DNA from 2 places in the Caproicibacterium lactatifermentans genome. Region 2 is predicted to be linked to the other one. Evidence: a T-box and tRNA genes for the amino acid it is inferred to sense, from the RefSeq annotation. Region 2 holds a T-box; the other holds one or more tRNA genes.
What was found. The T-box of region 2 lies ahead of pheS (phenylalanine--tRNA ligase subunit alpha). A T-box ahead of a tRNA ligase gene usually reads a tRNA of that ligase, here a tRNA-Phe.
Positions count from the first base shown of each region.

Region 1: it encodes a tRNA-Phe, which carries the amino acid that the T-box ahead of pheS (phenylalanine--tRNA ligase subunit alpha) is inferred to sense. The anticodon was not compared.

Region 1 covers NZ_CP046051.1:1,115,934-1,119,328, forward strand. The annotation lists gene GJQ69_RS05395 (MATE family efflux transporter) at 1-517, opposite strand, end outside; gene GJQ69_RS05400 (DNA-deoxyinosine glycosylase) at 501-1,034, opposite strand; tRNA gene GJQ69_RS05405 (tRNA-Cys) at 1,109-1,183, opposite strand; tRNA gene GJQ69_RS05410 (tRNA-Gly) at 1,189-1,264, opposite strand; tRNA gene GJQ69_RS05415 (tRNA-Phe) at 1,268-1,343, opposite strand; tRNA gene GJQ69_RS05420 (tRNA-Asp) at 1,349-1,425, opposite strand; tRNA gene GJQ69_RS05425 (tRNA-Val) at 1,431-1,507, opposite strand; gene hslO (Hsp33 family molecular chaperone HslO) at 1,594-2,496, opposite strand; gene GJQ69_RS05435 (YerC/YecD family TrpR-related protein) at 2,564-2,893, opposite strand; gene lysA (diaminopimelate decarboxylase) at 3,026-3,395, opposite strand, start outside.
Region 2 covers NZ_CP046051.1:452,589-455,983, reverse strand. The annotation lists gene GJQ69_RS02230 (NAD(P)H-hydrate dehydratase) at 1-607, opposite strand, end outside; gene acpS (holo-ACP synthase) at 604-975, opposite strand; gene GJQ69_RS02220 (hypothetical protein) at 969-1,514, opposite strand; T-box leader at 1,669-1,890, shown strand; gene pheS (phenylalanine--tRNA ligase subunit alpha) at 1,944-2,963, shown strand; gene pheT (phenylalanine--tRNA ligase subunit beta) at 3,014-3,395, shown strand, end outside.

The DNA.
Region 1 (3,395 bases), 660 kb from region 2:
TTCCAGTTGCGCCAATGACTTTTTCAAGGTTAGCTTCAAAGCAAAAGCTAAAAGAACCAATGCACACAATTTGCATATACTGCACAGCCCACTTTAGGATTTGTGGATTTTTTGTGAAAGAATGCGCAAATGGAGCTGCCGCAAAAAGGCCAAGAAGCAGAAAAAATACATAGTTAAGGGCACTGAGCAGCACGCCATGGTCCGCCGCCAGATTTGCTTCCTTTATTTTTTTCTCGCCAAGCCGCCGGGCAATCAGTGAATTCATGCCGATGCCAGTACCAATACAGACAGCAATTAAAAGATTCTGTATTGGAAAGACCAATGAAACTGCTGTAATAGCGCTTTCATTGATGCGAGAAACAAAAATACTGTCTACAATATTATAGAGCGCCTGCACCAGCATAGAAAAAATAGTAGGCAATGACATGCTAATGACTAAAGGCACCATTTTTTGTACACCCATACGGTTTGGCTGTGGTGTTTGCTTTGATTCAATTTGCTTAACAGCAGTTTCCATTCTTTTCTTTTTCTTCTCCTTCTTCTACTTTCTTCGCGATATAACGATATTCCTGTACGAGTTCAGTAAAAGAAACTCTGCAATTTGCCGGGCTAGTGGACGGTAAAGAAACCGCTTGTAAATGCGTCGTAGGAAAAACCAATTTTTGGTACAGGGAATATGCTTTCTTCCCTGTTGTAAAGACGGCATATACATTTGTCCTGCTTAGCAGCTTTGGAATATCATTTGGCTGTGGGTCCTTGATACTTGAATCATCTGCACCACTAATAGAACAGGCACGAAGTACGTCCCATAGTGCAATATGATTTTGTAGCAGCAAGGTTTTCTTTTCGTTTATGGTACTTGGTACCGGCTGATGAAAGACAGTTGCCAATACGCGCCAAAAACGATTTTGTGGATGTCCATAATAGAATCCGGTTTCACGCGACTTTGGCGATGGCATGGTGCCCAATATCAGGACACGGGAATCAGCCGCAAAAACAGGTCGCAGCGGATGTTCAACTGTTTGAGTATTCATGTTCCCGGTTACTTCCTCCATTCAGATAAAAAAAAAGTAAACAGAGAAAACAAAGCTCTCTGTTTACTGCGACATGGAGGCGTCACCCAGATTCGAACTGGGGCATCAGGGTTTTGCAGACCCATGCCTTACCACTTGGCTATGACGCCAAACATGGAGCGAACGACGAGGATCGAACTCGCTACCTCCACCTTGGCAAGGTGGCGCTCTACCAAATGAGCTACGTTCGCAAATGGTGCCTCCGAGCGGAATCGAACCACTGACACGGGGATTTTCAGTCCCCTGCTCTACCTACTGAGCTACAGAGGCAAAAATGGCGACTCGGAACGGGATCGAACCGTCGACCTCTAGCGTGACAGGCTAGCGTTCTAACCAGCTGAACTACCGAGCCACTGCTGGTGGGAACAATAGGACTCGAACCTATGACCCCCTGCTTGTAAGGCAGGTGCTCTAACCAGCTGAGCTATGCTCCCAATTTTTGCTGCGCTGCTGTTGTTTATCAGCGACGTGTATTATAATACACCATCATTTGATGAATGTCAAGGGATTTTTTAAAAAATTATTTGTTGTTTTTGCTTTTTTCGACAGTAGCCGCCAAGCACTGCAGTTCTTCCTCGGAAAAACGATATTTACGCCCACAAAATTGGCATGTTGCTTCCGCATATCCAGTTTTCTTATTTGCCAAAGAACGAATGTCTGCTGGAGACAGCGTTGACAGCGCGCGCAGCACCCGCTGTTTTGAACAGCCACAGGCATAGGCTACTTTGCTTTCGTCCAGCTTTTTAAACGGCATTCCCTGTAAAGCCAGGTCACACATATCTTCTATGCTATTCCCACAAGCCAGCATTTTTGTAACGGCGGGCAATTTTGCTGCATTCTTCTCCAGCTGTTCCAGCTCATCCCCTGTAACACCCGGCATACCCTGTATCAGCAAGCCGCCGGCCAGTATCTGCGCCTCGTTTTCTTTTCCCACCAAAACACCCAAAGCACACACCGTAGGTATCTGCTCACTATATGCATAGTACGCTGCCAAGTCTTCTGCAATTTCTCCTGACACAAGCTGGGTCTGTCCCGAGTAGGGTTTATGGCCCTTATCATCGCGGACAACGGTTAACAGACCATTACGGCCAACAACTCCACCTACGTTCAATTTTCCGTTTGGTTTCAGCGGAAGGTCCGCTTCAGGATGTACAGCATATCCGTGACAATTTCCAAAGCAGTCTGCTTCTGCCGTTAAGCTCCCAATTGGGCCTCCACCACTGATTTTCACTTGTAAGCTGGAGCCCTGGTCTTTCAACATGGCACCCATCATAGATGTTCCTGTCAGTAAACGGCCCAAAGCGGCTGTTGCGGTTGGACTGGTATGGTGAATCTGCTGTGCTGTTGCTACCATGTAAGTAGAATCTACAGCACAAGCCATAATGTGGCTGCTTTCTGTAAGGCAACGAATCATTCTATCCATAAAACTTGGTCTTTCCTTTTTATGAGTTTCCAGTAAAATCTACGTAAGTATACATGGCCAAAATTGTTTATTGGTCATTCTTCGTTTCTTTTTTGTCGTTTTCTTCTGCTTTTTTATCCAAGCGGTCAAAAACCAACTTATAACCATCGCACCCGTAATTTAACGAACGGTTTACTCGGCTGATTGTTGCAGTAGATGCATGTGTGATGTGTACAATATGCTGATAGTTCTGCTTTGTACTCAACATATGCGCAACCAGCAAGCGTTGTGACATGGCCTTAATCTCCGGCACGGTGCACAAATCCTCAAAAAAAGCATAGCATTCCTCTGGAGTCTTTAAAGAAAGTACCGCCTGAAAAAGGAAATCTACACTGTCATCTTTAATTTTTGAATTCAAATCAGTTCACTCCTACATTGTTCATTGCAATATTTTGTCGTTGTTCCTATTTAAAATTTTACTCTAAAAAAGTGCAAAAGTAAAGGGCATTTTGCTGCCCTTTACCTCATGCTGTATTCTATTCACTAAGACTTACAAATCGTTCTGCACAAGGTCTGCATAGGATTCTCTGCGCACAGCGACACGCGGGCTGCCGTCCTTTACAAAGACGACCGCCGGGCGTGGAACACGGTTGTAATTAGACGCCATTGAATAGTTATAGGCACCGGTGGAGAGAACCGCCAAGATGTCCCCGGGGGCGCACTTCTGGATAGGTGTGTGTTCCTGTATCAAATCGCCGGATTCGCAGCAGCGGCCGGCAATCGTCACGGTATAATCCCGTGGCTTTTCTGCCTTGTTTGCAACGATTGCTTCATAAGTGGATTGATACAGAATGTAGCGGGGATTATCTGTCATGCCGCCATCAACCGAAACATAGGTCCGAGTATTCGGAATGCTTTTA
Region 2 (3,395 bases):
GCAAACGACCGTCTGGAGCAGCAACCAGTGTGCCGGCGCCTTTCAGCACCAGAATGACTTTGTGCTCTGCCGCGAAAGAAGCGGCCGCACCGACGCGGTCCGCCTGCACATCTTCGACCGAGCAATGCAGCAGCCGTGCCATCTCTCCCGGATGTGGCGTAAGCACCAGCGGCGCCGAAACTGTGTCCAGCACGGAAACATCTTCTGCAATGCAGTTCAGACCGTCGGCGTCCAACACCAGCGGATCACAGCAGGCACGCAATACATTCCGCACCCGTTCGGGGTGCGCAGTGGAAAGGCCGCACCCCAGCACGCAGGCGGAGGCTTTCCGCAGGGAGTGCAGTACCGGTGAAAAGTCGTCCTCCCGATAAACGGTATACACCGCTTCCGGCAGACGGGACGCCACAATGGGGTAAATACTCTCCGGCAGAGCGGCGTCCACCAGTCCCGTGCCGCAGCGCAGGGCCGCACCTGTACACAGCATAGCGGCCCCGGCCATACCCGCACTGCCGCAGATACACAAAAGGCGCCCGAAGGTGCCTTTGTTGCTGTCCTTTGGGCGCTGCTTCGCAACAGAAAAAGCAAGCTGTTCAGGAATCCAATTCATATTTCAGCGTCCTTTCGTTCACCCAGTACGACCGCCGCCGCCGTAGCAGCAGTGTGCGTCACGCTGACCGAAAACTGCCACCCGTCCGCCAGCCGTGCCGCCGCGCCGCTTAATGCGAGGTACGGTACACCGTTCGGCTTGCGCATCAGCTGCACTTCCCGCAGGGAAAAGCCGGCAAGGCCCGTGTGCATCGCCTTACCAAACGCTTCTTTTGCGCTGAAAGAAGCCGCAACACTCTGCGGCGGAAACCCGCGTTCTTTCAGCTGCTCATATTCCCATTCTCCCAAAACGCGCCCGCAAAAGCGCGGGTTCCGCATGGAGTGCCGAATACGGTCAATCTCACACAAGTCAAGCCCTGTCGTCAGCATGCCGGTTTGTCCGCCGCCTGCGGTTTCGGCAACGCGGAAGTGTCCACTGTACGCTTGATGAACGGATGAATCGCATTCAGTACTTTATCACTGGGACTAAAAACCACCAGCAGTCTGCCGTATTGTCCGTAATGGCCAGCCAAATACCACTCCCCGTCGGTGCCGCCGACAGTTCGACCCACCCGATAAACGTAATCAAATTTTCTGCCGGTAAATTTCTGCGGGTCGTATTTTCCAATCTCCTCTGTATCGTGCAGGTTAATGGAAAACTGCGGCTTGCGCTTGCGGCGGTGAATGATTTTATCACAGGTGAAGTCGCCGTTTGTAATGCTGTACTCAAACTCCCAGTCGATACTGGTGATGAGGTAATACAGGCCAAAACCAACACCGGCCAAAATAAAGATAAAGAAGTACAGCAGCGGCGTGAAAATCATGGGTAACAGCAGAATGACAACGGCGCCGACCAGACACAAAAGCAAAATGCCCGCGTCCTTTGCGCTGAATTTACGTTTGATAATCTCTTCACAGAAAATGTCCATTTGCAGGGTTCCTCCGGTTTTCCGCATTTTAGCTTTTATGGCAGTTCTTTATATGCTAAATATTGTAACATAGGCGGAGCAGAAATACAACGGCCGGAGACGCTCCACCTTGCATTTCCGGGCTACCCATGCTATAATAAATTTAAATATCCCCGTAAACGCTGTGACAAAGGAAGTAGCACCCGCCGCACAGGAACAGAGAGGGCACGCCGTCGGCTGAAAACGTGCCCGCCTGCACCGGGTTTGTGAAGTTCCCTTTTGAGCGTTCCCGCTGAACTGCACCTTTTAGTAGGCGGGAACGGACGGCCCCGTTATCGGCTGCAAAAGTATAAAATTAGGGTGGTACCGCGAAGATTTACAAGCCTTCGCCCCTTATGTGGGGCGGGGGCTTTTTTTATTTGCGGCGGAAAGGATGAGGACCGTAACATGATAAAAGAAGAACTGCAGGCACTCGGCAGCAAAGCGCTGCAGGAGCTGCACGGCGCCGACAGCCAGAAGGGGCTGGACGAGCTGCGTGTGCGCTACCTTGGAAAAAAAGGTTCCCTAACGGGCATTCTCAAACAGATGCGAAATCTGTCCGCGGAAGAACGCCCCGTGGTCGGCAAACTGGCCAACGACGTGCGCGCCAAAATAGAGGACGCTGTTGCAGAGCGTCGGGAGGAACTGAAGCAGCTGGAACTGCAGCATCGCCTGCAGGCCGAAGCGGTGGACGTAACCCTGCCCGGCAAACAGCGCCATCTGGGCTGCAAACACCCGCTAACGCTGACACTGGAAGACCTCGAAGAGATTTTCCTCGGCATGGGCTTCAGCATCGCAGAAGGCCCGGAAGTAGAGTATGACTACTACAATTTTGAGGCACTGAATATTCCAAAGGACCACCCGGCCCGCGACGACCAGGATACTTTCTATATCAACGACAAGGTCCTGCTGCGTACCCAGACCAGCCCGGTGCAGGTGCGCACCATGCAGAGCCAGAAACCGCCTATCCGCATCATCGCGCCGGGGCGTGTTTACCGCAGTGACGCTGTAGACGCCACTCACTCCCCGCTGTTCCACCAGATAGAGGGGCTGGTCGTGGACCACGGCATTACCTTTGCCGACCTGAAGGGCACACTGGAAACATTTATTAAGCGCCTGTACGGTGAGGACAGCGTAGTACGTTTCCGTCCGCATCACTTCCCCTTCACGGAGCCCAGCGCCGAAGTGGACGTACAGTGCTTCAACTGCCACGGCAAAGGCTGCCGCCTGTGTAAGGGCGAAGGCTGGATTGAAATTCTCGGCTGCGGCATGGTGCACCCGAAGGTCCTTTCCAACTGCAGCATTGACCCGGAGGAGTACTCCGGCTTTGCGTTCGGCATCGGTTTGGAACGCATCGCCATGCGTCGGTATAACATCGATGATATGCGTCTGTTTTACGAAAATGACGTCCGCTTTTTGGAACAGTTCTGAAGCGGTGTAATTACTCAGTGTATAACGGAAAGTGTGGGATATATTAAATAATGAATCTTTCAATGCGTTGGCTCAAAGAATTTGTGGACCTGCCCCCCATGCCGCTGCGCCAGTTCACAGAATCTATTACCCTCAGCGGCAGCAAAGTGGAAAGCTGGAGCACCGAAGGTGAAGAGATTTCCAAAGTGGTGGTCGGCAAAGTTTTATCGCTGGAACGCCATCCAGACAGTGACCACCTGTGGATTACCAAAACAACGGTAAATGAAAACGAGGAGCCGCTGCAGATTGTCACCGGCGCCCAAAACCTGAAGGTCGGCGACTATGTGCCGGTCGCACTGCACGGCAGCACCCTGCCCGGCGGCAAGAAAATTAAGCGCGGCAAGCTGCGCGGTGTGGCAAGCAACGGTATGCTGTGCGGCATTGCCGAGCTTG